2 regions of the Oceanobacillus sp. FSL W7-1304 genome follow, and region 1 is predicted to be linked to the other one. Evidence: predicted binding sites of a transcription regulator. Region 1 holds the regulator's gene; the other holds the start of a gene.
The links. Region 1 encodes LexA, which represses DNA repair genes until DNA is damaged. Its sites were predicted from a motif close to CGAACATATGTTCG; they were not measured.
Positions count from the first base shown of each region.

Region 1 (16,746 bases):
TGGTAAAATACAATCCACCAGTCAATGAGGTTCGAGAGCCTGATGCTTCTTCCGTTGAATACGAAGAAAAATATACAGCAACGAAAGATGAAGCGGATACTGAAGAGAGTTTTCCTGCCGCATCCTATATAGAGACACCAGTGGTAGAGCAACAGCCTATAGAAGTTGATCAACAGCGTGTGCCGACTATGTATCCTATTGGTCAGTTACAAGGAACTTATATCCTGGCTCAAAATGAAAATGGACTTTATATGATTGATCAGCATGCTGCGCAGGAACGAATCAAATACGAATTCTTTAAAGAGAAATTAGGTAAGCCTATGAATGAATCACAGGAATTGCTTTTACCGATGACCTTTGAATTCTCAAAACGAGAAGCAATATTTATTGAGCAATATAAAGAAAGTTTTGAGAAAGTGGGTTTGTTTTTCGAAGCTTTTGGGAATCAAACCTATGTAATTCGCTCACACCCAAATTGGTTTCCGATAGGGTTTGAGGAAGAAGTTATACGTGAGATGGTCGAGCAAATTATGAATGAAGAGAAAGTGAATGTGGAATTGATTCGTGAAGAAGCAGCAATTCTAATGTCCTGTAAACGTTCCATCAAAGCAAACCATTATTTAAAGCAGGAAGAAATGTTTCGACTCCTGGAAGACTTGCGAACGACAACCGATCCATTCACATGCCCACATGGCAGGCCAATTATTGTTCACTTTTCGACGTATGAACTGGAAAAAATGTTCAAGCGCGTTATGTAACCAACCATTGTCCGTAAAGTAAAGTTTGTAAGTTTGGTGTTTTGATTAGTTTAGAATCCACTATAGGCCCAAGGTTCTTTTGGTAACCTAGTTAAGTAGTATTTGAAAGAAACTCCGAACTAACTTCTCGGCTGTTTTCTTCAAGTATGTGCAACAATCGCCGTCCGGGATCGCTCCGGGCGGATGCTTTCCGTGGGCACGGGGCTTCAGCCTCTCCGGAAGAAACCCGCTTCCGGTGAGTCTTCAGACACGCGCTGTTCCCACTGGAGTCACCGCCCTGCGCTCACCCGGACTGGTAGCACATCGATATCGTGTTTATTAATTCCACAAGGAATAATTGGTGAGCATATACTAGCGAAGTATATTTCCGGAGCGGGCAGACGCACAATCCATTTAAATACACTAATCCACAGTTTATATATTATAAGAATCATTCGGATTACAGTTGGAACTTCTTAATCTGTACGGGAGTTAAATTCGATATGTATAAATTGTTCACACCATGCCAAAGCTAACACTATGCATTATTGCAAATACATTTTAGGTGTGTGTAAAGTGGAAAATCAAAAGCTAGTTAATTTCTTAAATCAATTACTGTCAAACTACTTTATTATGTATGTAAAATTACACCGCTACCATTGGTTTGTTCAAGGTAGACATTTCTTTCAGTTACATGAAAAGATGGAGGAATTATATACACGATTTGCGACAGATATTGATGAAATCGCAGAACGGGTTTTAATGATTGATGGAAAGCCACTTGCTACTATGAGCAAATATTTAAAAGAAGCAACATTGGATGAAGCTAACGCAGATGATAAAGAGGAAGAGATCATCCAACAATTAATTCACGATTTCGCTCAAATCATATCGGAAATGAAACAGACAGGCATTCCGCTTGCTGGGGAATTAAATGATGAACCAACATCAGATTTGTTAATAACATTACAAGGCCAGCTAGAGAAAGATGTCTGGATGTTAAAGGCTTATATAGCTTATGAATAAAAACGTAATTTAGGGGAATACTATGAAAAAAAATGTAGTCGCAATTATGGGACCGACCGCTGTTGGCAAAACAAAATTAAGCATTGAGCTTGCAAAACGATTTAATGGTGAAATTATCAGCGGAGACTCCATGCAAGTATACAAAGGACTAGATATTGGTACAGCAAAAATTAAGCAGGCGGAAATGCAAGGTATTCCGCATCATATGCTTGATATAAGAGAGCCAGATAAGGACTTCTCTGCTGCTGATTTTAAGGAGCTGGTACAGCAATACATTGCTGAAATTACAGCACGAGGAAAGTTGCCGATTATTGTTGGTGGGAGTGGATTGTATATACAGGCCGCCCTTTATGATTATAATTTTTCAGATCGTAAAAGGGACCCTCTACTTACTAAAGAGATGGAGGAAATAGTTAAGTTAGAAGGAATTATGCCGTTATATCAGCGGCTAGAGCAAATTGATCCAGAGCAAGCTAAGAAAATTCATCCAAATAACCACCGACGGGTTATTCGTGCATTGGAAATCTATGAAACAACTGGAATGACAATGAGTGAATACGAAAAAAACCAAGTGATGGAATCACCTTATAACCCGATATTGCTTGGATTAGAAATGCCAAGAGCGCTATTATATGAGCGAATCAACGATCGAGTAGATCAAATGATTGAGAAAGGTTTAAAAACAGAAGTAAAAAAAGTGTATGATGAAGGATATGCCAGCTGTCAATCGATGAAAGCGATCGGTTATAAGGAATGGATCAGCTACTTTAAAGGTGAACAAAGTTTAGAGGGAACGGTTGAATTGCTGAAACGAAATTCAAGAAGATATGCAAAAAGACAATATACATGGTTCAAAAACAAAATGGATGTTACATGGTATTCTGTAACTCCTTCCACAATTGATGAAGATTTTACATTAATTTTCGAGGAATTAGCAGGAATTTTGAAAAAATGATAGAATTAATACATACAGATAGAAAAGAGGAGGAAGTTTGATGGCGCAATCAGTCAATATTCAGGATCAATACTTAAACCAATTGAGAAAGAATCATATTTCAGTTACTGTGATTTTAACAAATGGCTTTCAATTGAGGGGTATTGTTAAAGCATTTGACAATTTTACAGTTTTAGTAGAAACGGATGGTAAACAGCAGCTTATTTTTAAACATGCTATCTCAACCTTTGCTCCAGTTAAAAATGTAACTTTGGATAAAGAATAGCTATTGTAACGGACGCTAATTGAAGCGTCCGTTTTCCTGCTTTTAGAGGTGGAAATATTTAGAGACACACCTCATGTAATCAATTGATGGGGTTGTACTGGTACATAAATGATATAAATGGCGACATATTAAGAAGCGTAACTGTTCGATTGGATTGCGATTAAAATGACTTTAGTGGTTACATGACTTCATTTTTTATAAAATCATGTTGCATTTGAAATACCATATGCTGGGCTATTGTCACGCATATCTTCCTGTTTGCGTATAATGGGATGGAATAAGGGGTGATTTCATAGTGACACAGATGCAAGGATATAAAAACGGAAAGATTAATATAATTTTACAGGAACGAAAAGATACTATACCAAACGCAAAACCACTATCAATCGAAAACAGTCCGTTCAACAAGGTTGATGCTGCTTTTTCTTCATTTGTTGGAATGAATAATTTGAAGCAGACGATAAAGGAAATTTATGCAACAATCTTAATGAATGAAAAACGGAAAGAAATGGGATTAAAAAGCTCGAAGCAAGTATTGCATATGCTTTTTAAAGGTAACCCTGGCACAGGTAAAACGACGGTAGCTAGAAAACTGGCTAAAATGTATTATGATATGAATATTCTTTCCAAAGGGCATTTTATAGAGGCTGAAAGAGCTGATCTTGTAGGGGAATATATTGGTCAAACAGCGCAAAAAACGCGAGCAATTATTCAGAAAGCGATGGGTGGCATACTATTTATTGATGAAGCATATTCCTTAGCGCGTGGTGGAGAAAAGGATTTCGGTAAAGAAGCGATTGACACCTTAGTAAAGCATATGGAGGATAATCATGATGACTTTGTCCTTATTTTGGCTGGCTATCCGTATGAGATGGACCGCTTTTTAACATTTAATCCTGGTTTGGAGTCCAGATTTCCTTTTATCCTTGAGTTTGCAAACTATGAGGTAAATCAATTGATGGAGATCGCGAAGCAGATGGCATCGCTTCGGGAATATAACCTAACAAAAGAAGCAGAAAGGGAGCTGCGAAATCATCTATATAAAAAGCTCTATGAGAAAAACAGAAATTTTTCCAATGCAAGGTATGTACGAAATGTGATTGAGCGTGCAATTCGATTACATGCAGTGCGTGTTTTAGAGCAAGCGACTTATACAACGAAAGATTTGATTCAACTTACTGGAAATGACCTACAATTAGACCCTGATTAACGTTCTTTGTTATGATGGAAATACAAAAGCAAGACATAAAAGAAAGAGGTTACAAATGTCTAAAGAAAAAATACTAATTATCGCAGTAAAACAAAAGACACAAAGTGATGAACTTTTTTCTTCCTCATTAGAAGAATTGATCTCATTAAGCAAAACTGCAGGTGGAACGGTAGAAAAGGTTATGACTCAAAATAGAAATCGTATCCACCCTGCTACATATATTGGTGAGGGAAAAGTGCACGAAATGATTGCGTTTATGGAAGAAGTGGAAATCGATCTCGTCCTGTCGAATGATGAGCTTTCGGCAGGACAATTAAGAAACTTGACAGACCTTCTTGGAGTAAGGATTATTGATCGCAGTCAGCTTATCCTTGATATATTTGCAATGCGTGCGAGAACGAAGGAAGGGAAACTGCAGGTTGAGCTCGCTCAGCTAGAATATATGCTGCCGAGGTTACATGGTCAAGGAGTGGCAATGTCAAGACTTGGGGGCGGAATCGGGACAAGAGGTCCAGGGGAAACAAAACTGGAAACGGACCGAAGACATATAAATAAGCGTATCGATGATATTAAGAGCAGATTAAAGCAAGTTGTTAACCAAAGAACACAGTACCGTAAAAGAAGAAAAAATAATGCTACTTTCCAAATAGCGATTGTAGGCTATACCAACGCAGGAAAATCAACATTATTTAACCGATTAACGATGAGTGACTCACTTGAGGAAGATCTCTTATTTGCAACATTAGATCCATTAACGAGAAAGGTTCGTTTGCCTTCAGGGTTTGAACTGCTTATGACAGATACAGTTGGATTCCTTCAGGAGCTTCCAACAGCATTAATTGCTTCCTTCAGGTCAACATTAGAAGAAGTCGTTGAGTCAGATTTTTTATTACATGTAGTAGACGCATCCCATCCGGACCAAGTGCAGCAGCAGGATACTGTAAATCGTTTGCTTGAAGAGCTTGAGGCAAATCATTTACCGATGCTGACACTGTATAATAAAAGAGATATGGTGGAAGGGGACTTTATACCAGAGAATCATCCATACCTGTTAGTAAGTGCATACGATAAAAAGGACAATGAGTTGGTTTTGCAAAAGGTGGAAGACATGCTTAAAGAACAGTGGCAACCTTATTCGGTTGAATTAAATCCCGATCAAGGCAATTTAATCAATAAACTTACGAAAGAGACAATTATTACTTATAAACAGTTTGATGAAGATAAAAATAAATATTTGATTGAAGGGTCTATAAGAAAAGACCATGCATTGAATCATTTCTTATTATAGAAAATGAATTAAATGTAGTCGACATTTCTTTTTACAAATGAACAGCTAGAAGAGGAGAAACAAAAACAGATGATAGAAAATTGGATAACACAAGCAGAAGAAAATTGCGGAGAGCGATTTAAAGAAATTAATACGATTGTAGAAATGAATCAAAAGAAAGTACTCGATGCTTTTATAAAAAATCGGATTAGCGATAGTCATTTTAATTCGACGACTGGTTATGGATATGATGATTTAGGGCGAGAGGGGATAGAAGCTGTTTATGCGGATGTCTTTGGCGGAGAAGATGCACTCGTTCGTCCGCAAATCGTCTCCGGGACACATGCGATTTCCACAGCTTTATTCGGGTTGTTGCGACCGAATGATGAATTAATCTATATAACTGGAAAACCTTATGATACGTTGGAAGAAGTAATCGGTAAACGAGGAAATAATGCGGGCTCCTTAATGGATTTTCATATTAATTATAATGAAGTTTCACTGACGGCGGATGGTTCAATTGATTATAGAAAGGTAAAACATGCAATCAATGAGAAAACAAAGGTTATTGGTATCCAGCGTTCGAAAGGATATGATGAAAGACCATCTTTTACAATTGACCAAATTGGTGAAATGGTTCGTTTTGTAAAGGAAATCAATCAAGACATTATTGTTTTTGTTGATAATTGCTATGGTGAATTTGTGGAAGATAAGGAACCACTTCAGGTTGGGGCAGACATTATGGCTGGTTCTTTAATTAAAAATCCAGGTGGTGGAATTGTACGAGCCGGTGGATATATTGTTGGGAGAGCGGATTTAATACACCAATGCGGGAATCGTTTAACAGCTCCAGGACTTGGTAAAGAGACCGGTGCTACGATGAACATGCTTCAAGAAATGTATCAAGGGTTCTTCCTTGCACCACATATTGTTGGGGAAGCGTTAAAGGGAGCAGTGTTAACCGCGCGTTTTCTGGAGTTAGTCGGGTTTCAAACATCACCAGATTATAAGGAGAAACGAACAGACTTAATTCAATCGGTAACCTTTAAAGAAGCGGATCAAATGATAGCTTTTTGTCAGGCCATCCAGCAATATTCTCCAGTAAATTCCTTTGTTACACCGTACCCTAGCGAAATGCCGGGATATGAGGATGAGGTCATTATGGCCGCTGGTACATTTATTCAAGGTGCAAGCATTGAACTATCAGCAGATGGCCCAATAAGAGAGCCCTTTACAGCATTTGTTCAAGGAGGATTAACCTATTCTCATGTGAAAATCGCTTTAAAAGAATCCGTAAAAGTATTATTGGATAAAGGTTTTTTACCGGTTAAAAAGGGAATAGAATGACTATAAAAAGTTTCTATGAAAAACGATGTTAGAATTCCTGACATATAATTGACAGGATACCTTACATAATTTATAATGTTGTTATAAAAGCTTAGGGGGTTATCTTTTGAATGATCAAGATCGTCGTTCGATGCCCTTGTTCTCAATTGGTATAGTTATGAAACTAACTGAACTAACAGCGAGACAAATCAGATATTATGAAGAAAATGAATTAATCACACCGGAACGAACCTCTGGCAATCAACGTTTGTTTTCCTTCAATGATGTTGACAAACTTTTAGAAATTAAGGACCTTTTAGATAAAGGCTTGAATCTAGCCGGGATAAAGCTTTTGCTTAAGGGGGAAGTAATCGTTGAGGAGAAGGTTGAGCAGAAATCGGATATATCTGATAAAGAACTTCGAAAAATTTTAAAACATGAGTTAAGTGAAGCTGGTAGACTGGGAAGAACAAGCTTGCGACAAGGCGAACTTTCAAGATTTTTTCGCAGTTAGGTAAGCTTAAAATTTCCTAACTGTACAGTTGTTCTCAAGAGGTTTGCACAAGTGTTGGGTTTTCTTAGAATTTGATGAATTAGTTTCTAAGAATAGCCTTTACGAATACCAAGCATCTAATGAAAAAGGTGTTAAGTATGTGAGGGAAGCAATGATATTTAACGACGTTTTTCAGGAGCTTCCCGCAGCATATTTATAATATATTTTTAGGAGGAGAAGCAAGTATGGGAGAGAGATTTACAAAGGAATCAATCAAGAAGCAAATTAAAGAGGAAAACGTTAAGTTTATCCGTTTGCAATTTACGGATATGCTTGGAACTATCAAAAACGTCGAAATCCCGCTAAGTCAACTAGATAAAGCTTTGGATAATAAAATGATGTTTGATGGTTCATCGATTGAAGGCTTTGTTCGTATTGAAGAATCGGATATGCAATTACATCCAGACTTGGATACGTTTGTAGTGTTCCCATGGACTTCAGAAAAAGGAAAGGTAGCTCGTTTTATTTGTGATATTTATAATCCTGATGGAACACCGTTTTCTGGATGTCCGAGATACAACTTGAAGCGTAACCTAAAGAAAATGGAAGAGTTAGGATTCACTGCATTTAATATTGGGACTGAACCTGAATTCTTTTTGTTCAAACTGGATGAAAATGGTGAGCCAACACTTGAATTAAATGATCATGGTGGATATTTTGACTTAGCACCAACAGATTTAGGGGAAAATTGCCGTCGGGATATCGTTTTGGAGTTGGAAGAAATGGGCTTTGAGATTGAAGCTTCTCACCATGAGGTAGCTCCAGGGCAACATGAAATTGACTTTAAATACTCTGATGCGATCAAGCATGCAGATGATATTCAAACTTTTAAATTAGTTGTTAAAACAATTGCAAGAAAGCATAATCTGCATGCAACTTTTATGCCAAAACCATTATTCGGAGTAAATGGCTCTGGAATGCATGTGAATATGTCATTGTTTTCCGGTAAAGAGAATGCCTTTTTTGATAAAAGTGGTGATATGGAATTAAGTAAAACTGCATTTCAATTCCTTGCTGGAATATTAGAACATGCAACGCATTTTACAGCTGTTACAAATCCAACAGTAAATTCCTATAAGCGATTAGTTCCTGGATACGAAGCACCTTGTTATGTTGCTTGGTCTGGATCAAACCGTAGTCCATTAATTCGAATTCCAACATCTAGAGGGTTAAGCACTCGTATTGAGGTTCGCAGTGTAGATCCAGCCGCAAACCCATATCTGGCACTTTCTGTATTGTTAGCTGCTGGCTTAGATGGAGTGGAAAATAAAATGGAGCCGCCAGTTTCGATTGATCGTAACATCTATGTAATGGATAAAGCAGAACGCGAAGCAAATGGTATTAAAGATTTACCTGCTACGTTAATGGATGCACTAACTGAACTTAAGAAAGATGAAGTACTTGTTGAAGCACTAGGTGAGCATTTATTTGAACACTTTATTGAAGCGAAGGAAATTGAATGGGATATGTTCAGAACAACTGTTCACCCATGGGAGAGAGAGCAGTATCTAACAAATTATTAAGCGTGTTTATTTGGTGAGTGCGGTTAAATATTTAGTGAAGTTCAATGCTTGATATTTGGCATGTACCCACGAAATAATCACCAAATTATCGGAGTGATGTATTGTAACTCCTTTTAATAAACTTCATATAACGATTAGTTCCAAATACCGTTCATACATAAGTGTGAACGGTATTTATATTGTTTATAAAACGTCTGATAACGAATAGAAAAAAGCCCAACACTTTTTGTGATAGGGCTATTGAATACGTATATATTGGAATATTATTCCGGCCGTGCCGATAGATTAATGAATATTTCGGTACAATCCGATTACTTTTCCTAAAATCGTGACATTTTGATAAATTAACGGCTCCATCGTCGCGTTTTCTGGTTGTAGGCGAATATGTCCTTTTTCTTTAAAAAATCGCTTTACTGTTGCTTCATTATCATCGGTCATTGCAACAACAATATCACTATTATCTGCAGTGTTTTGTTGCTTAACAATAACCATATCTCCATCAAGAATTCCGGCCTCTATCATACTTTCTCCATCAATTTCCAGAATAAATAAATTATCATCAGGACTTGCGGTTGTACTAGGAAGCGGAATAAATTCCTCGATGTTCTCAACGGCAGTAATTGGAATACCTGCAGTAACCTTACCGATCACTGGAGCATAGCGAACTTCTTCTTTAGGTATATGACTATCTTCTGATAGATCCATAATTTCGATTGCTCTTGGTTTTGTAGGATCCCGGCGAATATATCCTTTCGATTCAATTCTCTCAAGATGCCCATGAACGGTAGAACTAGAAGCAAGACCAACAGCGGCTGCTATTTCACGTACGGACGGTGGATATCCTTTTTTTCTAACTTCATCTTTTATAAACTCAAGAATCATTTGTTGTCTTTTTGAAAGTTTTGTCATCTCTTTTTCACCTCTCACATAGGATTTATTAATGATAGTTTACCATTTTACGTATACTTAAGCAAACATTCGTTCTAAAAAAAAGTTGACAAGACCATATGTTCGGTAGTATACTTTTGTTAATCGAACAGTCGTTCTTAAAAAGGGGGCTATAATCATGTTTGAAAAAATTTCAAAAACGGATGCTTTTTATTTAGTAGCTTTTGCGTTAACATTAGGGTTCTTATACTTTTCTATCATTATTAGTGGGTAAAATATTTTACGAAGGGGCACGACGTTTTGAATGCACTGATATACTGCCGTGTTAGTACAGATAAAAAAACGCAAGAAACTTCATTAGCTCGGCAGAAGCAAGAATTATTCAATCTTGCAGCAAAATATAATTTTACGGTTATTGATTGTATTGAGGAGCAAGAGAGTGGCTATCAAATTGAACGAGAAGGTATCTTTCAAATGCTCGATTATTTTTCTGCAAACAAAGCTAATTGTTTATTGATTCAGGATGAGACAAGACTAGGTAGGGGGAATACGAAAATTGCCCTATTTCATCAGTTGAATAAAATGCAGATTCCTATCTACACAGTGATGCAAGATGGAGAGTTGGAATTAACTGAATCAGATTCGATGGTTTTGCAGATTGTAGGAATTGTTGAGGAATACCAACGAAAAATTCACAACATGAAAATAAAACGTGGGGTGAAAAAGGCTATTCGAGAAGGTTATAATCCAAGTAAAAACCTCTCCAATATTAACCACGCACCAGGAAGAGATCGTATTTCATTTCCGATTGAGGAAGTTGTCCGCCTGCGTCAAAACAACCTTACCTTTGATGAAATTACAAAAACATTAAATGGATTGGGGTATAATGTTTCGAAGGCAACTGTTCATCGGAGGTATAAAGAATTTCGAAATACTTGAATATCGCTAGCGTGTAGAGTACGATGTAAAGACAGGAATTAGATTATTATTCTTGTCTTTTATTTTGCAAATAAGAAGGAATGCATACTACTTTGCAGTTTGGTAAGACATTCGCCTGAAATCTTGACGAATGCCAAGTTTTCTAATGTTATTTTAAATAGTGGGAGGTCCGTTCTATGCTATCAAAAGAAAAACTAGAACGTATTAATATATTGGCGAAGAAAGCTAAAGAAGAAGGTTTATCCGATAAGGAAAAAAAAGAACAAAAGCAATTAAGAGAAGAATATTTGAATAATGTACGGAGTTCTTTTAAAAACCAATTTAAAACAATGACAGTAATTGACCCTGCTGGAAATGATGTTACACCACAAAAAGTTCGAGATTTACAAAAAAGGAATAAAATGCATTAATCATAATGCTTGCTTGCATAAAGGACAGTTAGATCTACTATATAAGTGGTCAGCTGTTCTTTGTTTGTGTTATCTCCAATAGTTTTAATTTACGAAAGATTTCATTGTTAGCTTCTATTTTGTTTGGACAGCAAACAAAATAGAAGGAATTACTTGTTACAAAACCGGTTTCATTATAGAATGAAGAAGAATACTCCATTAATTTAGAAACGAGAGGTGCAAGAAACTATGTCACATGAGATTGAACAGTTATCAGTAAATACGATTCGTACATTGTCGATTGATGCGATCGAACATGCAAATTCAGGTCACCCGGGTTTACCAATGGGAGCTGCGCCAATGGCATATACGCTTTGGACGGACTTTATGAATCATAATCCAAAGAATTCAAAATGGTTTAACCGAGATAGGTTCGTACTTTCTGCTGGACATGGATCCATGCTTTTATACAGCTTGCTTCATTTATCTGGTTATAATCTTACAATTGATGATTTGAAAAATTTCCGTCAATGGGACTCTAAAACACCTGGTCATCCTGAAGTGAATCATACAGATGGTGTAGAAGCGACAACTGGACCACTTGGCCAAGGGATTGCAATGTCTGTTGGTATGGCAATGGCTGAAGCACATTTAGCTGCTAAGTTTAATAAAGAAGATTTATCCGTTGTTGACCATTATACGTATGCACTTGTTAGTGATGGCGATTTAATGGAAGGTATTTCACACGAAGCAGCATCGCTTGCTGGACATTTAGGTTTAGGTAAATTAATTGCGTTATATGATTCAAATGATATTTCACTTGATGGTGACCTAAACCGTTCCTTCTCTGAAAATACAGAGCAGCGTTTTAAAGCGTATGGATGGCAAGTAATTCGTGTAGAAGATGGAAACGATTTAAATGCAATTCGTAGTGCGATTAAAGAGGCACAAAGCAATACAACACAGCCAACATTAATCGAGGTAAAAACGATTATCGGCTATGGCTCACCGAATAAATCTGCTTCTGCATCTTCACATGGTGCGCCTTTAGGTACAGATGAAGTAGTATTAACAAAAGAATATTATAAATGGACACATGATGATTTCCATGTTCCGGATGAAGTATATGTAGATTTTAATGAAAAAATTGTACAAGATGGTGCAGAAAAAGAATCACAATGGAATGAATTGTTTACTGCGTATAAAGAGAAATATCCAGAAGCAGCCGGCGAGCTTGAGCTTGCAATAAACGGAGAACTTCCTGCTGGATGGGAAAAAGAACTTCCAGTATTCCAGCCAGGAGAAGATACATTGGCAACAAGAGCATCCTCTGGGAAAGTTCTGAATGCAATTGCAAAATCAGTACCTAATTTCTTCGGTGGGAGTGCTGACTTAGCAGGATCGAATAAAACAACAATGAATGATGATGAAGATTTCACTCGAGAAAATTATGCGGGAAGAAATATTTGGTTTGGTGTTCGTGAACATGCAATGGGCGCTGCGTTGAATGGTATGGCGTTACACGGTGGTTTAAATGTGTATGCAGGTACATTCTTCGTTTTCAGTGATTATCTACGTCCAGCCGTCCGTTTATCTTCTATTATGAATACGCCGGTTACGTACGTATTTACACATGATTCAATTGCTGTTGGTGAAGATGGACCAACGCATGAACCTGTAGAGCATCTAGCTGCGTTGCGTGCAATTCCGGGATTATCATTGATTCGTCCTGCTGATGCTAATGAAACACAAGCAGCATGGAGACTAGCAGTAGAATCAAAAGATCAGCCAACTGCACTTGTGTTAACAAGACAAGACTTGCCAACACTGGAAGGTACAAAAGAAAACGCCTACGAAGGTGTTAAGAAAGGTGCTTACGTAATTAGTAAGTCTAAGAAAGAAACTCCTGATGCACTGTTACTTGCAACAGGATCTGAAGTTCAATTAGCGGTAGCTGCACAGAAAGAATTACTAGAAAAAGATATTGATGTAAGCGTCGTAAGTATGCCTTCATGGGATCGTTTCCAAGAGCAAGACGTGGCATACCGTAATGAAGTATTGCCACCACATGTGAAAGCACGTGTCGGTATTGAAATGGCTTCATCATTCGGCTGGGACCGTTATGTTGGCAATGAGGGAGCAATCATCGGAATTGATCGATTCGGAGCTTCTGCAAAAGGAGAAAAAGTAATCACTGAGTATGGCTTTACAGTTGAAAATGTTATCAAGCATGTTAAGGACGTTTTAAAATAAAGCTTAAAATAAAGATGGTTCCATTTTGGAGCCATCTTTATTTTTATGCAAAATTGGATTGTTCGAAGAAAGCCTTTATAGTAAAATTTTGTTCATAAAAAAGGTGAAATAACAGAAAAAAATATACTTTCCCGGTTTGTTTTGTCAATTCGACAAAATTAGTTGGTATTTGCATGGTAATATGACATTCTTTTCTGCACAGCTTCTCTATAATAGATAATAGAGTTAAAAGGGGAGGAGAGTAGAGATGATGGAGTATGCTATTTATTGGATCAAAGAGGATGTCGCAAGATCTTATTTTCATAAAAGTGATATACTACACCGATTTCTTAAAGAATATGAGGCTAATCCAACTAGAAAAGATTTGAGAGACCAATACATATATATTACCCATCATATTTCTTTACAGGCCATTGCAGCACAGTTAAATAGTCAAGCTCTTAACCAGATGTCAATTCAAACAGATGGTCACATGCTGTACCTAACTAAAAATGATATTATGATTCGCCTTCATGCAGAAAATGGGCGTTTGCATTTTCAGTGCAACGAATTACAAGATGCTGCGATGCTGTTATTTCCTATGTTACGCAATTGCTATCCCTTTGTATTTGTCCAAGGAAAAAAAGCCCCCAATTATGGTTGGGTTTCTCCAATCACACAGAAAAACAGTGTTAGAATGAGGCAAATATTGTATTCTCACCGTTAATTTAATATACTTTTAAAAAGCTTTGTGCTGTAGTGTTTAGGGGCTAACCTAAATCAATTAGCCCCAGCTAGTCTATTAATGAATGTACTGACTGCTTTATCTTCTTGCTCTTAGTAGAATGAGAATAAATATCATATCAATAGTGTTTCTCAAACGAACAGCTATGGTTCTAGGTGGAACACCATTGTCAATTAATATCACTGCGTGTGGGGACCTTTTAATTGACAACACTTTATAAGCCATATCATCAAATTAAAATATCTCTTTGAATCTTATATTTTTGATTTACTTTGCTTACTAGTTCTTTCTCAATCAATTTGTCAAGTCCTTTCTGAACTTGCCAATAAACAACTTCATTGCATGTCATTTCTTCTATTGATGCTGAATTAGGAAATGCACGAATGAGATAAATAAGTATGCTTACTTCAATCAGATTTAAATAATACTCTTTTGCTATTTTAAGGTAATCCATTAGGGTGCTCCCTTATCTATGTAATTATATGGTTATTTCTATCAGGTTAAAGGAGGGCATGGAAATGTAGATGTTTATGTACTCCTATTTACCTTAGTTGCTTATTTAAATAGTTTTTTAATCATTTTGTTAGCAGATTCACTCTTTATCCTCTTGGTTATTTCTTGTTTTAGTTTGTCTTTCTTTTGTGTATCCATATCCTTCCATGCCTTAGCACCTTTTTTAGCAATAGATTTAAAGTCCATTTTATTCTCACCTCAATAGCATTATATCAGTAAATTGTGGCAAAATAATAGAATGATTGTTAAAGAATAATCTCTTACATTTTCCAACTTCTATCATTCCGTTTATAAGGAACAGCTTTATCTCCAATTAAATAGCGCTCCATAACCTTCCTCGTTATATCCTTTAATTGCACCGACGTATACCCAACGGTTTCATTTTTATAATTTAGTCGAGGTAGAGAACACTCGCGACTGCAGTTGAGGCATGGCTTCAGTTATGTTGATCAACCGACATCTATTGCAATTAAATTGGGTTAATTACTTTTATATCTGTATTTTTACCAACACATGTGTGCTAAGATAATGTATCTACTCGAAGGATTTAAAGATGAAGAACTGAATATACAATATGATGAGAAAGGTATTAACAAAGACATAATCAGGAAGGAAAAGAAATGTTTCTAAAAACTAACGAAGCATACGAAGCTGAAATTGTATGTAGATTATTAAGAGAGAGATTCAAATCCTTTTTCTTAATAACATCTACCCACGCATATTTTATAGTATTAAACAGATTCGTTTAGAAGCATTGATATGTATCTAAAGAAAAACTTGAATTAAGTGAAAAACGTTGAATGACCAGGTTTTCGATAAATTTGTTACAATCTTTTCGTAATCGATTGTATTCTCATCGTTAATTTAATATACTGTATTAGAGACAACACGAAGGAGGAAGAAACTAGAGATGAGCACAATTTGGGTCGTACTAATTGCTATAGCAGCGTTAATTGCTGGTGTTGCTCTTGGATTTTTTATTGCAAGAAAATATATGATGAGCTATTTGAAAAAGAATCCACCTATTAATGAGCAGATGCTTCGGACATTAATGATGCAAATGGGTCAAAAACCGTCGCAAAAGAAAATTAATCAAATGATGCGTGCAATGAATAATCAAGGTGAAAAGTAAAAGCACTCGTATCAAGGGTTTGACAGTAGTTAGTTAACCCTTTTACATAGGAAAAACTTTATTTGGTTAAATTGTCACAGCACTTTAGAAATAATTAGGTTAATTTTTCTCAAAAACCACTTACCTGTTGAAAAATGAAGCAGAAGGAGTGGTTTTTTTATGTTCTTGATCATTTTATAGCCCGCTAAGTATGTGTGGTGATATGTCATGCTAATAGAAAATGTTTTAAACGAGTATGAATAATATTGCTGATATAATTTTGTAGAGATATTTTCCTGTAATCGTACGTGTTAATCAAAGTGTACGGTATTTGTCAAAATCAATTGCTTTCCTTTATAACATTTTCTGTTAGAATAGAAAATGGAAATGATAGGGGGATTGTAATGTCAGAAATAAATATTTTCCTCGCATTTGGAGCGGGTTTTCTATCTTTTATTTCACCATGTGTGTTACCGCTTTATCCAGTTTTCTTATCTTATATTACTGGTATGAGTGTTAGTGAAATAAATGATGAAAATAAAAAACTCAATAAGAAAGCACTTATACATACGTTTTGTTTTTTGATTGGATTTTCAAGTATATTTATCATGATTGGATTTTCTACCACATTTATTGCAGAGTTTCTTTCGTTATACCAAGACCTTATTAGACAAATTGGAGCAATTGTAATCATTTTCTTTGGTCTTGTACTTGTAGGTATATTAAACTTTGAATTTCTGATGAAGGATAGAAAAATTCATTTTAAAAATCGTCCAGCAGGATTTTTTGGATCTATTATTATTGGAATGGCTTTCTCGCTTGGTTGGACACCATGTGTTGGTCCGATTTTGCTCATCGTTTTGTCGTTAGCAGCAACGAATCCAGAAGTGGGTATGGTTATGATGATCAGTTACATTCTAGGATTCTCTATTCCATTTATATTGCTATCCCTGTTTATCGGCAAATTAAAGTGGATTAAGAAGCACAGCAGCCGACTCGTTACTATTGGTGGTTGGGTTATGGTATTAATGGGAATTGCACTCTTTTTTGATTGGATGACTAAACTG
Region 1 is NZ_CP150211.1:264,544-281,289, forward strand. Features, by position in the region: gene mutL (DNA mismatch repair endonuclease MutL) at 1-758, shown strand, start outside; gene NYE61_RS01325 (DNA starvation/stationary phase protection protein) at 1,314-1,763, shown strand; gene miaA (tRNA (adenosine(37)-N6)-dimethylallyltransferase MiaA) at 1,786-2,718, shown strand; gene hfq (RNA chaperone Hfq) at 2,759-2,983, shown strand; gene spoVK (stage V sporulation protein K) at 3,288-4,193, shown strand; gene hflX (GTPase HflX) at 4,249-5,481, shown strand; gene NYE61_RS01350 (methionine gamma-lyase family protein) at 5,551-6,807, shown strand; gene NYE61_RS01355 (MerR family transcriptional regulator) at 6,938-7,300, shown strand; gene glnA (type I glutamate--ammonia ligase) at 7,525-8,862, shown strand; gene lexA (transcriptional repressor LexA) at 9,148-9,771, opposite strand; gene NYE61_RS01370 (recombinase family protein) at 10,051-10,689, shown strand; gene NYE61_RS01375 (DUF896 domain-containing protein) at 10,866-11,099, shown strand; gene tkt (transketolase) at 11,328-13,331, shown strand; gene sirA (sporulation inhibitor of replication protein SirA) at 13,579-14,037, shown strand; gene NYE61_RS01390 (hypothetical protein) at 14,285-14,509, opposite strand; gene NYE61_RS01395 (hypothetical protein) at 14,611-14,754, opposite strand; gene NYE61_RS01400 (YneF family protein) at 15,479-15,700, shown strand; gene NYE61_RS01405 (cytochrome c biogenesis protein CcdA) at 16,084-16,746, shown strand, end outside.

Region 2 (16,746 bases), 640 kb from region 1:
TTTAATGCTTCCATTTGTTTTTGGTCTTGATCCATATGTAGGAATGGCTCTTTTAATTGGAATGATTGCTGTTATTCATACTGGTGACACCTTTCCATCAATTCTTTTAGGGATACCTGGAACATCTGGCTCACAGGCAACCATCATGGATGGATTTCCTTTAGCCAAAAGAGGAGAAGCTTCCAGGGCAATGGGGGCCGCCTTCTTTTGTTCCATGATAGGAGGAGTCATTGGTGGGATTGCGCTTTATTTAACAATCCCTTTTGCCAGACCATTAATTACGTCTTTTAGTTCACCTGAATTATTTATGCTAACCATGCTGGGGCTTAGCATGGCTGGTTTACTAGCTGGTAAATCGCCTTTGAAGGGTATCATTTCTGGAATCCTTGGCTTACTAATCGGCTCTGTCGGCAGTGCACCAGCTGTTCCTGAATATCGGTACACATTCGACACGTTATATTTGACGCAAGGCGTTTCTTTACCAGTAGTCGCAATGGCTATATTCGCCTTTCCTATCATCATCACCATGCTGACAAATAAAGGCAGTGTAGCAAATCATGCAACACTACAAAGCGGCATTTTAAAAGGCGTTATGGATGCATTAAAAAATAAATTCCTTGTTTTCCGAAGTGCTGTAATCGGAGTTTTAATTGGATTCATCCCTGGATTAGGCGGCAGTGTTGTTGATTGGATTGCCTATGGGGCTGGCCAAAAGACAGTGAAATATAACCATTTTGGAAAAGGAGATATTCGTGGAGTTATCGCTCCAGAAAGTGCAAACAATGCAAAAGAAGGGGGTTCCTTAGTACCGACATTGCTTTTCGGGATACCTGGCAGTGGTACAACGGCGATTTTACTGGGTGGGCTAACGCTCATGGGATTAGAAGCTGGTCCGAAAATGCTCACTACTGATTTATCCGTAACTTTATCGATTGTGTGGACATTGGTTTTTGCTAATGTTTTTGGAGCACTGCTATGTATGATTTTAGTTCGGCCGATTTCGAAGATCAGTTTTGTACCTGGAGAAAAAATCGTTCCTTTCCTTCTCGTTTTACTTGTAATCGGTGCCTATCAAAGTACGATGTCTTGGGGAGACCTGATTATCTTTGTCATGATTGGTTTGCTTGGCTATGTTATGACCATCTTGGACTGGCCAAGGCCACCACTGCTGATCGGTTTCGTCCTTGCCCTGCCTGCTGAACGGTATTATTGGATTTCTATTGAAAGATATGGCTGGGAATGGATTACAAATCCAATCGTTATTTTCCTTGCTGTCATTATCGTCGTACTTCTTTCAGGAGGAGCAATAATGAAACGATTCAGTAAGGATTACGAACAAGGAGGAATCAATTAAGATGAACAAAGATTACCTTAATCTTATATTCAGTGGTTTTCTTTTTATCCTGTTTACGCTAGCAATTATAGAAGCCTTAACGTTTAGTAAACTAGCGCAGTTTTTCCCTTTATATATATCCATTGCAGGTTCTGTGTTGACATTAATCTATTTAATTACAGAGGTTTACAAGCTCTATAAACAAAAGGTTAAGGAAGGAGAACAAATTAAAATCTCTTTACTTGCACCACTTCGATATATAGGCTGGATTCTCGGCTATTTAGTACTCATTTATATTGGAGGATTAATGCTTGCAACTGCAATCTTCTTAATTCCGTTTTTAATACTTGAATCCAGGATGAATTTTATACACACCGGTATATCTATTATTGCTGTACTTATTGGTATTTCATTATTGAGCTCGGCCCTCGATATATATTGGCCAACAAATTTGCTTGGTCTTTAGGACAAGGAGGATGAAACATGCGAGATTATGAAAAAATCCGCTCTGCCATCATACGTGGCGGAACGAGCAAAGGAGTTTTCATATTGGAAAATGAATTGCCGTCAGATCCCATGACTAGGGACAGGGTAATTTTATCGATCTATGGCGGGACAGATGAAAGACAGATTGACGGTCTCGGGGGAGCCGATTCCCTTACGAGCAAATTAGCGATTGTCAGCGTTTCCCCTCGACCTGACGCTGATATCGATTATACGTTTGGACAGGTTGGAGTAGGCACAGGAAAAGTAGATTATAACTCCAATTGCGGAAATATTTTAAGCGGGGTGGGCCCTTTTGCAATCGATGAAGGCTTAGTTGCTGCCCAGGAACCTTACACCACCGTTAGGATTTTTAATACGAACACGAATGGAATTATCGAAGCGAAAGTTCCTGTGGAGTCTGGCAAAGCCCGTTCAACTGGGGATTACACGATTGACGGTGTACCAGGAGTAGGAGCAAAAATCATGTTAAACTTCTTAAACGCATCTGGGGCTAAAACGGGCGAGCTTTTCCCTACAGGAAAGCGAAAAGAAATACTTTTAACAGAAGCAGGAGAATTTGAAGTCAGTGTTGTTGACGTAACCGCACCTGTTGTATTCGTTCATGCAAATCAGTTAGGTTTAGCTGGTACAGAACAGCCGACAGACCTTACGAAAGAACATTTAAGCATGCTGGAAAAAATACGCTCAACAGCTGCTGAAAAACTTGGATTCGTAAGCGATGCGCATGACGCAACAAAAGAAACGCCATCCAGTCCTAAAGTAATCATGGTTTCTCCTAGTCAAACCTATTCAACGGTACACGGCGAGTTCGTTAAACGAGAGTATATTCATTTAACCGCTCGAGCAATGTCCATGCAAAAAATGCACAAAACATTTCCCGTTACTGGCGGACTATGTACTGCAGCAGCTGCTAAACTGAAGGGAACAGTCGTTTATGAGTGCTGCAATAATCCTGATGCTGATGAGATCATCATCGGTCACCCGTCTGGTTCCATGGATTTCCTTATTACATTTATAGATAATGGTCAATATGTTCAATTCGAAAAAACCGCTGTTGCAAGAACCTCTCGACGTTTAATGGAAGGATACGCATATGTTCCTAAGGAATTATTTTGGAATGAAACGGAGTCGATTCGTAGATAAGATTCTTTACATGATAAAAAAGCTTCTCTATTCGAGAGGCTTTTTATCACTGTTACGAGACAACGACATCTTTTGCATTTGATTTAGACATGGAATGATGGACAACGATAAATAAAACAATGCCTATAAGCATCATTCCGCCCATTAAGGTAAATCCAACACCTGCATGAGTACGGTCAATCGCGTGACCAATACTATAAGCCAAAACGGATTGCAACAAGAGGGAAACACCCATCCAGACAGACATAGATCGCCCCATGTATCTTTCTGATACCAATTCCATCAGAAGTACATTCATGTGTATTCGTATGGATGAATTGGACAAACCAATCAACATACTCCCTAAAAATAACCAAATAACATGATGCTGAAAGGATAGAGATAACATTACCACGGTCGCAAGACTAAAGAACATAACAATTGTATATGGTTTTGTTAACTTCTTAACAATGGATGCAGCTAAAAATCCCGAAAGTAATCCACCAATCCCATAAAACATGTCTGCTGTTCCAAAAACTGTAGAATCGGCTTGCAATAAATCTTGAACATAACCTGGTAATATAACATTGAAGACCATTGTTGTCGTTAACGGAATGACGGAGACTATACCAAATAAGAATAATTTTGGTTTTCTTTTTAAGTAACCAATCCCACCTTTGAAGCTCTGTATAAAAGTTTCCTCTTTTTCCCTAACTTTGATTTTAGTACGGTAAATGACTCGAATTAAAAAGATACTACTAAGTAGAAATGCAAAAGCATTCATAAGAAGAATGAATTCAAAACCATAGAATTTATAGAGAATCCCAGATACTGCGCCAGCCGAAAACATCCCCACTTGCAAACTAATCTCTATCAGTGAATTTCCATTCACAAGTTCATCTTTTGTTAAAATTTCTTGAGTTAAGCTCCTGGATGCAGACATATAGATTGTCCACCCAACACCATTAATGATGGTGAATAGATATAGATAAATCATGCTAAATCCATCAATCAAAAATAGAAGCGTGATAATAAAGATTAAGATTGCACGTATAACGTGTGCCGAGAAAATAATTTGCTTTCTACTAAAACGATCCGTTAATGTACCGACAAGAGGGAAACATAGAAATCCTGCTAAAAGATTAAGCGCTAATATAAACCCGACTGCTGCAGCTGAACCCGTACTATCAAGCACATACCAATTCGCACCGATTGTACTCATTCCAACACCGAAACCTTGGATAATGTCAGAAAGGAAGAAGTTTCTGAAATTCCTGCCTTTCAACATGTTAAAGAGCATTGCTCCCACCTCCTTTTACGATATACCGTCTAAGATGATCTTGTAATTGACTTGTGTACTCCTTTAAAGATTGATTTTTCATCGCTGAATAAATTGAAAAAGTCGGTAAACGATTCAAACCACAGTATTCGAAAATTTTATGTATGGGGAATAATACCTCATCTTCTGAGTACCCCTCTAAAAAACTAGTCTGACTACCATTAAATGCCTTTATATTAGCTCCCCACGAAACAGAAAGCATGTATTCCTTTTGAGTAAGTAAACCACCTCGACCGAATTTCTTAGCCTTCGTAAAAAATATATCTGGGACAAATACATCATCAATGTACTTCTTAACAATGCCTGGAATACTAAACCAATAAATAGGTGTTTGTAGGATCACAATATCCGCCCACTGAAATTTTCCGATTTCTTCTTTAGTGTTATAACCTGCTATAATTTTTGTCTCCTTCAGTTCAATATGGTGCTTGCATTCTTCCCTAATAAGATCAACCATGTAATCTGTTAATTGACCCTTTGCTCTTTGAAATACGTCATGACCATTAATTAGTAATAATTTTTTCATTCCTCTTCCCCACTCTCATGTTGTTTTCCATCTACAGTTAGTTTAAAATAAAATCATCCATTATAAAAGATGATAATTTCGATGAAATCAATCGATCATATCGATTATAGGAAGGAAGAAAGAAATAGGTGGAATTTAAATATTTACAAACATTTATAGTTGCAAGCGAAACCTTGAACTTTACAAAAACGGCCGCTAAACTTCAATATGCCCAGTCTAGTGTCACTGCCCAAATTAAGTCTCTAGAACAAGATCTACAAACTCCTCTCTTTGAGAGACTTGGTAAGAGGCTTGTTTTGACCCAAGCAGGAAAACAATTAAAAAGTTATGCCCACCAAATTGTACATTTAACAGATGAAGCACGAACAGCAATTGAGGCTGGAGAGAAAACAGGGACAATTATCGTTGGAGCACAAGAAAGCCAGTGCACTTATCGTTTGCCTGAGCTTCTTAAAAATTTCAAATCAAAATATCCACTAGTAAATTTAATTTTCAAACCTGCTCACTCTGATGAAAGTGCAACAGAGTCTTTGCTGAAAGGGGAATTAGATCTCGCTTTTATTATGGATACCAACAAACCAAATCCTTATTTAGAAACCAACCCTTTATTACAAGAGAAACTTATACTTGTTGCTTCACCATCAAATTCATTAGTTTTTAAACCTACCGTACTACCAGATGATTTACGAGAAGAAACGGTCTTATTGACAGAGAAAGGGTGCTCATATCGCAATATGTTTGAACAAAAGCTGTATGAGTACCAGGTATCACCGAAAAACACGCTTGAATTTGTTAGCCTGGAAGCTATCAAAAAGTGCGTAGTCGCCAATTTAGGAGTGGCAATGCTTCCAGAAATGACCGTTGCAGAGGATTTAGAAGAAGGATTATTAGTGGAATTAAATTGGGACGTGGAAATGCCCGTATTAACTACACAAATGGCTTTACACAAAAATAAATGGCTCACACCCCAATTACAAGATTTTGTGCACCTGACAAAGACGTACTTTTCTGCAGGAATTCATCATTCGTCTAGTAGTCGCCAAAAGAAATTCAACTGCTGATTAAATTTATCTTGTAAAAAACCTTATATACAAAAGGAGCGCTTATCTTTAAGAAAAGCGTTCCTTTGCTGAAGATATTAATTTTTAAAAATTGATCTATAAATTTAGATCAAATACTACGAAACGGATAAAGGAAAAAATGATGTGAATCCATTGTATCAATTTCTATTGCCACTCATTCAATAGCTGGATCCTGATATTTCTCTTTTTTGTTTAATACAGTTGAAGAAGAAATCTACGATTAATTATTATTAATAAATAAGTGATATTTATTTCCCTTTTTCAAATACCTTCCTTGAATTTCTCCAACGCCTTCTACTACAAGTGAATCAATAGTTTCGATAGGTTTATCCTTTATAATGAGTTGTAATTTTTTTATGTCTTGCAAACTACCTCTAAAATCAGCAATAACAGGTTGTTGTAACAGATAGTCTGCATTGTTAATTCTTACCTTAATAAAGTTTTTATGTAAAAACTCATCTTCTAGGTAAATAATATTCATTGGATCAAAAGATTTTGCAGTTATATCACCCTCAATACTTAGAAGAATTCCTTTTTGTTCATAAAACTTTTTAAATTCTTTCTTCCTATTTTCTAATGCGAAATTAATTACTTCATCGGTTTCTAAGCTTATTTCGGTGAGATGAATAGGATTCCATTTTATAAAGTTACCTGAGAGGCGTTTGAACAAATCGTATAATGTTTCCTCTGTATCCAAAAAACTTTCCTTCCAACTTGGTGAAATCTCATCTAGTAGTAAACACATAAACAAACCTGAACTATAACAGCTTCTTCGTATATTAGAAGTAGACTCATATTTGTTTGTTAAGTATTGCCCGTATTTTTGTAAAACCGAACCATAAGCTAGTGGGCTTTTCTCTAAGTAAGCTTTTAATTCCACATACCACGCAGGCCCCTCAATGGTTTCAATTAAGTTTTCATATAGTAGATACTCATTTATTATTGCTGCTCTTTTTTCTTTTAGGTAAAAGAAAGTATTAAGATATTCTTTCTTTGCATGAGTATTATTTTCTAATAACGCATTATATAGATTTATTCTTTCTAGATTTCTTAATTGCACACTTTCTCTCAATAAAGGATATGTGATTCCTAAAATTTCATCAGGAAATCGTTTTTCCCCCTTCATATATTGATAACCGTGAAATAATTCGTGTACGAGAATAGAAAACAAGCTTTCATAGTCCCCATATAATTCCAGATCTACAATTGCTGTTGGATATTCTTCGTAGAGCATTAGAGTACAACCATTAAACTGCTCATCCCGTTTTAATACTTGATATGTATTTTGTAGCTTACTATTAAATTTAGGATGGTTGTATAAATAAACATTGCAATTATCATATAGGGCATAAGCAACCATTTCAAATCCTGGCCAATACTTTTCCAAATCTGCTTCTACTAAGTCTTGTGTTATTCGATTTAAATAGTTAGTCATAATTATTATTTTCCTCCCATCATACAGTTAACATGGGGATTTATTATAAACAGGAAGTAATATTTTTTTAAAAGCTTCCTTATTGAATTAATTACCTGCCATTTATTTTAAGTACATATTTTCACAAAACTATCTCTAAGCCCCTTCATTCTGAACTGCTAACTGTCTAATCCCTATTATCCAGGGAATGCTGACATTCTTTTTCACTATACTTCGTATCTCCTTCAAAACTATCGGTCACGCCATCCGCTGAAAGGATTTCTTTATCACAAAATTGCCCAACATGCTTTTCTTTTTTCGTTAATCCATAATAATAGGTTATATTCGGTTCATCTTTAAAAACTACCATATAATGTCCATGATAAAAATCCTTATTAATGAAGTGCTTCGGCTCTACATAATGTGCTTCCTCCATCTGTTCTTCTGCATACCCCATCTCCTCCAGATGTGCTGGGACATGCTTATTCACAAGGTATTTCGTATATGGATTTCCGTTGTTCAGTACATATAGAAAACCAGCTGGGACAGCAATAAAAAAAACAATAAAGAAGATGCTGACTATAATCAGTAGCTTTTTGGTACTCATCCGAATCACTCCGATTCATTATAATGGTAAAGGCTTATTTTACATACATCCTCAAGACATTTACCATATTTCATTCTAGCTTGATTATAGCTTTATTAGAGCTTAGCAGCAATTAATTATTCTATATTTTCAGTCAAAAATAACAATAATTGGAAAATTAATGTTAACCGTGAAAAATCCCCTACTATTACCCTCTGATTTTTCATTTCCATCAATATCGGTTATAATAAAGTAAGTAATTCCATAAAATATAAAAAGATCGCTAGTGCTGCTACACTAGCGACCATACAATAGCCCTTCAAGGGGGCGACTCACATTAGAGTTATACCAATAACCACCCTAATTGCTCGTCAGGCTTATAGGGTGGCTATTTTTTTTGATCTGACAGCACAGCCACAATTAAAGCTCCAAATGAAATCATTAGAACCAACGCCTCATATACCGTCATTATCCATCACCCCCTTTCGGATTAAAAAGGGGTGAGCCGCCACCCATGAAAGCCTTCTTGTACAAGTTCTATTGTAGCAAGAATGCATCACTTTTAACAGAACATATTTTCCCATTTTCGTTTATAATGCTGCAATCGATTTCAAGACTTCACTACTAAGCTCTAAACGAGAAAACTAAACGACCAGAACATCCATAATGTCACTAAATTTCACCCTCGTGCGATCATCGTTATCAAATACAATGCAGTCATTTGAAACAACGCTTAACAACTTTCCCTTTACTTTATGAAAACTATGCGCTTTATAATATTTAACCTCCACTGTCAGATTATCATGTATTGCGAGCTGCAATTTTATGGCGTTTTCTTCCACCTGTTGTTCGTCCAATATCGGTTTTTCTTTATAATTATATTCAATTTGTAAAGCTTTTAACATTTCGATATGCTCTGGCAGCATGAGTGCTGTCCATTTCTTCGATCCGCGATCATGTATCATGCACTTGCCGCCTTCCTGTTTGCTTTCTGTACCGACAAAATATTTTCTATTTTGAACGTACGGACCCGCTTGCGATAAAAACAATATGCTAAAATATGATCTTCACGTATCCCTAATACACGCACAAATCGTTGCGAAACCTTACCATTACGTGCCATATAAATCATTTCCAACTTTATCTTCTCATGAACAGCATGATTTAATAATTTCATCTTATCGCACTCCTTAAATAGAAACGTTTGTTCTATTATATCACAAAAACCGAACATATATACTGTTATTTATTGACATTGATAATTTACATTTTCTTGCATATACTAGGAACAAACGTTCTAAAGGAGTGAGTCAATTGGACTATTCTTCTTACCCCCGTCATGATGTGCTTTGTATTGATATGCGTTCTTTTTACGCAAGCGTCGAGGCAATGAAACTAAATGAGGATCCGATGAAGGTTATGCTTGCCGTCGTTGGAGATCCAAACAGATCTGGGAGTATTATACTAGCAGCATCTCCTGCCTTAAAGCAAAGATATGGGGTAAGTAATGTAAGTCGTTATTTCGAATTACCAGACGACCCGAACATTATCGTTGTGCCAGCCCATATGGCTGATTATTTAAACGTATCCGTTGAAATAACAAAATTACTGCATGATTACGCACCACCAGAAGCAATCCATCAATATTCGGTTGACGAAGTTTGGATTACCGTAAATGGCCTGCAAAAGCTTTTCGGAAGTCGTCAGGAGATTGCATACAAGATACAGCGTGACATATTGGACCGATTTGGTATCACTTCCTCTATTGGGATTGGGGATAATAAATTTCTCGCAAAGGTCGTCATGGATTTACACGCTAAAAAAACAGGGATTGCAGAATGCAAATACGAGGATGTACCAGAAAAACTCTGGCCAACTCCTGTTCAAAACATTTGGGGAATCGGACATCGAATGATGAAGAACTTACACCGCATGGGAATTGTCACACTTGGGCAAATCGCCAATTATAAACTAGAGCTTTTACAAAAACGCTTTGGCGTCATGGGAGAACAACTCTATTGGCATGCATGGGGAATTGATTTAAGCCCTGTTTTTGGCGACTTCACAAAACAAGAGCAAAAAGGCTTCGGACATGGTATATCTTTGCTTCGGGACTACACGAGGGAAGAAGTTTCTTACTGCATTCTTGATCTTTGTGAGGAAGTATGCCGCAGGGCTCGCACAGCAGGAACGGCAGGAAGAACCATCCAGCTTAGCATTTCCTATTCAAAAGAAACAGCTGGTGGATTTTCACGTTCCCGATCGATTGATATCCCTACCAATGTGACCATGGATATGTATGGAGTTTGCATGCAATTATTCCAGGAATTTTATGATGGAAAAAGCATGATTAGACATGTATACGTCACCTTAACAAAGCTATTCGATCAGACCGATGTCCAGCTCGATTTATTTGAGGATCGCGCAAAGAAAAATGACATCGGCTATGTAATGGATGCGATTCGTGATAAATACGGATCCACTGCTATTCTCCGCGCTTCCAGTTATACAGATGCAGGGATCACGCTGGAGCGCAGTAAGAAGATTGGTGGGCATTATGCTTAGGAATCTCAAGGGACAGCTTAGCTTGTCCCTCTTCCCCACTCTATTAGAAATTTACACTTTACTGAAACTTCCCGCCTTTCCTTTTCGTATTATAGATAGAAGGAAAATAATGGAGGTGAGGACATGGAATTATTCGTGAAACTGATTTTTGCAGCAATTATTTTCGTATACAGTTATCGGTTTATTATCACGCTAATCAAAATGAAGCAAGAAATAGTGTTTCCTGCTTCGATCGAGGAATTTAATACCATTCGAAAACACCCGGAAAAACCTGTATATCCTCCTACCTACTCAAAGCAAAAAACTGGGATTATGATTTACGCTTTAACACTTATTTATTTAACCGCGATGCTCATTGCAAGCTATTTTTTTGATTTATTTTGGTCTATATACCTACTACTCATCCTTCCAATTTTCCATCTGTCTAACCTTTTCAATATGTTTGTGTTCGTACAGGATGGAGTCTTATGTGGCGCGCGCTTTGTCCCATGGAGGAAGATTAAATCATTTGAGTTTGTACGTATCGATGTGAATCACCGATATTATGGATTTTCCAAGGATGTGAATGATCAATATGAATTGAAAATTAAGACACGTTTTGCCATCTTAAGTTGTGTTGTCACTTCCAACGAAATGAAGGAGCGATTAAGGTATTTATTAGAGGAACAAAGAATCAACGAATTGAGCTTGGGAAAAGATATAATTTACTGATATAACGCGATATTGGGTAGACAGGAATCCCAATACCGCGTTTTTTCCTTCCATTGACCGCTAATCAATCTCTACTCAAATAAACTTACCTAAGACGAACTTACCACTATCAAACGAAAAACAGCTATTCCGGATAGAAGAATATCCAAACTTTTACTGGTTAAACTAACGATGAATCCACTCGAAAGGAGCTTTTGCATGAATCAATTAACACAAACCGAACTAGAAAATTTACGAAAAATGATTGGTGAACATGGAATGATTGCGAACAAATTAGAATCCTACGCGGCATCTGCAACAGACCCAGAACTAAAAACGATTTTACAACGAGACGCACAATCTGCAAGGCAGGCACAACAACAGCTGTTACCATTTCTACAATAGGAGGAAAGAAGCATGCTACAAGATAAAGATATTGTGAACGATTATTTAAATGGATTAAATGCAAGTCTAAAAAGCTATGCAGGCTATATAAGTGAAGCAAATAATTCGCAACTCAGACAAACACTTGTGAGTTTACGTAATGGAGACGAATCCCGCCAACGGACCGTTTATAGCTATGCACTGCAGAATGGTCATTATAAACCAGCACAACCCGCGACACCTGAAGAGATTCAGCAAGTAAAAACGGAACTAAGCTCAGGTCAATAACTATTTATACATGGAAAAGCATTTATTTTCTTGAATCGCAGAATATCCTTTTCACCATAAAAATCGGCAAATAACATATTTGCCGATTTTATTTTCCTTCTCCGTTCCATCTTACCAGTGACATCCTCCTCCCCTATATATATAATGTTGATAAGATTACTAAGAATTAAAGGAGACTTAAATCATGAATATCGAAAACATCGAAGCCTTTGTGTTAGTGAACCACTTTGGCAGTATTAACAAAGCCTCCAAAGCACTGTTCTTATCACAGCCTTCCGTGACAGCACGTATCCAATCCTTAGAGCGAGAGTTAGATACGAAACTTTTCGATCGAGTTGGCAGACAACTCGTGATCACAGAGCAAGCAAAGGAATTTCTTCCTTATGCAGAGCAAATTATTCAATACTATAAAACTGGCAAGAAACAATTAAAAGTGAAAGAATTATCCGACCAGTTAGTAATTGGATGTACAGAACTCGTATCCAATTACTTAATTCCAAAAGTCATACCCGCTTTTACAAAGAAACATCCGGACGTGCAACTAAAGCTGGTTACAGGGTCAAGTGATGCCATTCAAAATAAAGTATTGAATCGTGAAGTTGATATTGGTTTTGTCAGGAATAGTTCTCATCCGCTTATTACATCTGAAAAAGTATTGGAAAGTCCAATCAACCTGTTTGTACAGCCTGACCATCCTTTTGCAAGCTTTGATTCAATTAACATCGAAGCATTAGCACAAGAACCGATTATCTTTTTTGAATGTGGATCATTAGATTGGTCCATGATACGGAATCTATTTCAAAACCTAAGTGTCAAACCTATTATCCAATATGAAGTAGATAATATGGAAGCTGCAAAAGGCTTGATGGTAAGTGGAACGGGCATTGGTTTTCTCCCAGAAATCAGTGTACGTAATGAACTGGCCCGTCAAGAACTAGTTCATGTGAATTTACCTTTTGTATCAAATCTGTCGCTGAAAACAAACATGATTTTTTACACAGAAGAAACACCAAACTATTATACGGAATTACTAGAAATCGCTAAATTAGAAGGAAGCAAGAGAAACTGAAGCAGAGAAATGCACATTCCAGATCTAAATTGAACCAAAAGAACAGTTTAGGCATATATGATAAAAGCTGAGTTATCAATTCACACCACTATCCGCCTAACTATATAGAACCTTTCTATAAGGGAGACCTTATTTTTCTATAAGGAGAGTTATTGTTAGATTAAGTTACGCGTGATATACTAATCGATAATCTCAAAACCAACTAAAACCCTAGGAATAATCAAAGTTATTCATAAAGCGGAGGGATGAAATACGATGATAAAGATCTCAAATATAAAGAAAAGCTTTAAAAATAATATTGTTTTAAAGGATATTAGCTTTCAAGTGACTGAGGGTGAAGTGGTAGCCATTATTGGTCCATCTGGCTCTGGAAAGTCGACATTGCTCCGCTGTATCAATTTCCTAGAAAAACCTGATTCTGGAAAGATTGAGATCGGTGATGTAACAGTGGATACAACGAAGGCAACCAAATCAGAAATACAGAAATTGCGCATGCAAACATCGATGGTGTTTCAACACTACAACCTTTTTAAAAATAAAACAGCTCTAGAAAATGTAACCCATTCATTAAGAGTCACAAAGAAATTAAACAAAAAACAAGCGGACGAAATCGGACGTCATTTATTGAATCAAGTTGGACTTTTAAGCAAAGCAGATAGCTACCCGATCTCCCTATCTGGAGGACAGCAGCAGCGAGTTGGCATTGCGCGGGCATTAGCGGTAGGTCCCAACGCCATTCTATTCGACGAACCTACTTCTTCGCTGGATCCAGAATGGGTTGGTGAAGTACTGCGTGTCATATCCAGTATCGCCAATAAGGAGAAAACAATGATTATCGTAACCCACGAAATGAAGTTTGCCAGGGAAGTCGCAGATAAAGTCATTTTCATGGATGATGGTTTAATTGTAGAGCAAGGCACACCTGAAGAAATTTTTGATAACCCTCAAAATGAGAGAACAAAGAAATTTTTACAGAACTATCAAAAGCACTCCTCCGTGGAGTTAGATAAGGATATAGAAAATGGCAAATTTGCTCTTCTATAACTACAAGAAAGATGGCGGTGTCTTATATGAATTTTGATTTTGGGTATATGATTGAAATTATTCCTGAGCTATTAAAATATGTACCAGTTACCCTATATATATCAATCGTTTCCATGCTGTTTGCTATTATAATCGGAATCTTCCTTTCTTTAATTCTAGTGAATCGAATTCCAATTTTACAGCAATTATCCAAGGTGTACATTTCCTTCTTTCGAGGGACTCCACCACTCGTGCAGCTTTTAATGATTTATTTTGGCTTGCCACAATTAGTCCCCGCGCTTAATTCAATTAGTGCTACAACAGCTGCAATTATTGCATTTAGCTTAAATGTTTCAGCATACCTTGCAGAAATCTTTCGGGCTGGGCTGGAGTCTGTAGATAAAGGGCAAGCAGAAGCTGCATTAACGGTAGGTATGACGTACCCCCAAGCATTACGAGGAATTATCTTGCCACAAGCCGCACGAAATGCGATTCCTGCAACAGGAAATACATTTCTCGGTTTATTAAAAAATTCCTCACTCGCATTTACCATTGGTGTAACAGAATTACTCGCCCAAGGAAAGCTACTTGCAACAGCTACGCTTAATTTCTTTGAAGCTTATATGGCAGTTGCACTTATTTATTGGGGACTAACCGTTGTATATAGCAGCTTACAATCCTGGTATGAAAACCGTATTAGTAAACCTTACGTAAGAGAAACTTAAGTTGTTGGAGGATACATGAACATGAAAAAACGAATGATTTTAATTTCCGTCCTAATATTACTCTTTTTAAGCGCATGTGGACAAAACACAGATAACGGGTCAGCAGGAGATGATACTGTAATCAAGGTGGGCGCAACACCCGATGGCTATCCACAATATTTCTATGAAAATGAAAAATTAGAGGGCTTTAGCGTTGATATGATAGAAGCTATTTTCGCTGAAATCGGGTATGAGGTTGAATGGGTCGTTACGGACTGGACTGGTGTGCTCGCTTCCTTAGAAACCGGGAAAATTGATACGGTTGCGAACTTTGCACAAACACCAGAAAGAGAAGAAAAGTATTCCTTTACAGAACCCTACTACTATTCCAGAGCTGCTCTTGGAGTAGCACAAGATAACGACACGATACAGTCCCTAGAGGATGTTAAAGGTAAGCAAGTTGGAAATGTAACGGGATCCAATTATCAAAATGTATTAAAAGAGCAGGATCCAAATGATGAAATAGAAATTATCAATTATGAAACACCAGATGTTATTCATCAGGATGTTGCATCAGGAAAAGTGGATGCATTTGTAACTGGAAGAGAAATCCTGTTAGCACAAATAAAAGATAAAGGAATCCCATTGCAGGTGGTTGGGGAAGCATTTGGAGAAAAACTAGTCTCCCTTCCATTTGCCAAGACAGATGAAAATGAAGCGCTTATTGCTGAAATTAATGAAGCAGTAGAAACATTAAAAGCTGATGGTACATTTCGAGATTTATCGATGGAATGGTTTGGTGAGGATGTAACGATCAGTCAAGACGAACAATAATTACTTGGGGGATTTTGCATGGGGAGAGTAAGCGGTAAGGTAGCAATAGTAACAGGCGGGGCATCCGGCATGGGTGCCTCCCATGTCAGAAAGCTCATGACAGAAGGTGCGAAAGTAGTTTTCACCGATGTCGCCACTGGGGAAGGAAAAGCATTACAAGCTGAGCTTGGAGAGGGGGTATTGTTTTTACAGCACGATGTAACAGATGCTGCACGTTGGGAGCAGGTCGTTGCAAAGACAGAGAAAACATTTGGCCCAGTGAATATTCTAGTAAACAATGCCGGAATTAATTATAGCGAACATCTAGAAAACTTCCCTGAAGAAGCCTATCGAAAGGTTATTGATGTTAACCAAACAGCTGTTTTCTTAGGAATGAAAGCTGTCGTCCCTTCAATGAAAAAAGCAAAGCATGGTTCCATTATAAATATTTCCTCCAATGGTGGCTTAAGAGGAAGAACAGCAGGCATTGCTTATGGAGCTTCTAAATTCGCTGTGACTGGAATGACAAAGGTAGCGGCATTGGAGCTGGGACAGTATCAGATTCGTGTGAATTCCATTCATCCCAGCCTAGTAAATACAGGCATGTTTTCCGAACAAGCCGGTGGAGACGCAGTGGCAACTGACCGCCCGTTGAACAGGGTGCTAACAAAAGAAGAGGTATCCAATCTCGTTCTTTATCTCGCCTCTGATGAATCCAGTTATACAACTGGGGCTGAATGCGTCATTGATGGTGGTTTGACCGCAAGATAAGAAAGGAGGATACAAGCCTATGGTGATTGATTTTAAAATGAAAGCACCGATTCCAAAGTGGGAAGCAATGTTTGAAAACGGCAAGACAGCATTACACGGCGTTTTTCATCAATTGGAAAACCTTGCACCAACAAAGTCTTCTACTGTTACAGATGTACTAAATGAGATGGATGAGCAGGGAATTAGTTATTCGGTAATTCTCGGTAGAAATAATGAACAAGGAAGCTCAAATGAAGAATTGAAAGCTTTCTTAACAAGCCCTCAAGGGGAACGATTCTTCGGCTTTATTGGGATTGAAGATATGACAGTCGATGAAGCTGTAGCTACCATTCACCGATATGGGAAAACTGGTGTTTTTCATGGGGTTGCAGCAATTCCATCAAAAATCAAACCATTAACCCCGATAGGCGATGAAAGCTTAGATCCCATTTTTGAAGCTTGTTTAGAATACGACTTCCCTTATTGTATAACATTAAGCTTGCTCATCTCGCTGACAAGCGAAGCACCTGATTATGATTATATCCATCCAA
Region 2 is NZ_CP150211.1:3,830,052-3,846,797, reverse strand. Features, by position in the region: gene NYE61_RS19095 (tripartite tricarboxylate transporter permease) at 1-1,354, shown strand, start outside; gene NYE61_RS19090 (hypothetical protein) at 1,356-1,799, shown strand; gene NYE61_RS19085 (PrpF domain-containing protein) at 1,817-2,983, shown strand; gene NYE61_RS19080 (MFS transporter) at 3,036-4,262, opposite strand; gene NYE61_RS19075 (NAD(P)H-dependent oxidoreductase) at 4,252-4,827, opposite strand; gene NYE61_RS19070 (LysR family transcriptional regulator) at 4,956-5,888, shown strand; gene NYE61_RS19065 (hypothetical protein) at 6,130-7,344, opposite strand; gene NYE61_RS19060 (DUF3139 domain-containing protein) at 7,511-7,930, opposite strand; gene NYE61_RS19055 (YolD-like family protein) at 8,554-8,874, opposite strand; gene NYE61_RS19050 (hypothetical protein) at 8,871-9,086, opposite strand; gene NYE61_RS19045 (DNA polymerase IV) at 9,224-10,474, shown strand; gene NYE61_RS19040 (hypothetical protein) at 10,598-11,185, shown strand; gene NYE61_RS19035 (hypothetical protein) at 11,384-11,569, shown strand; gene NYE61_RS19030 (spore coat protein) at 11,582-11,836, shown strand; gene NYE61_RS19025 (LysR family transcriptional regulator) at 12,021-12,905, shown strand; gene NYE61_RS19020 (amino acid ABC transporter ATP-binding protein) at 13,161-13,949, shown strand; gene NYE61_RS19015 (amino acid ABC transporter permease) at 13,976-14,653, shown strand; gene NYE61_RS19010 (transporter substrate-binding domain-containing protein) at 14,675-15,466, shown strand; gene NYE61_RS19005 (glucose 1-dehydrogenase) at 15,485-16,216, shown strand; gene NYE61_RS19000 (amidohydrolase family protein) at 16,236-16,746, shown strand, end outside.
Region 2: NYE61_RS19045 (DNA polymerase IV) is a predicted target of LexA. The motif match lies at 9,137-9,150, and genes of this name have one in related genera.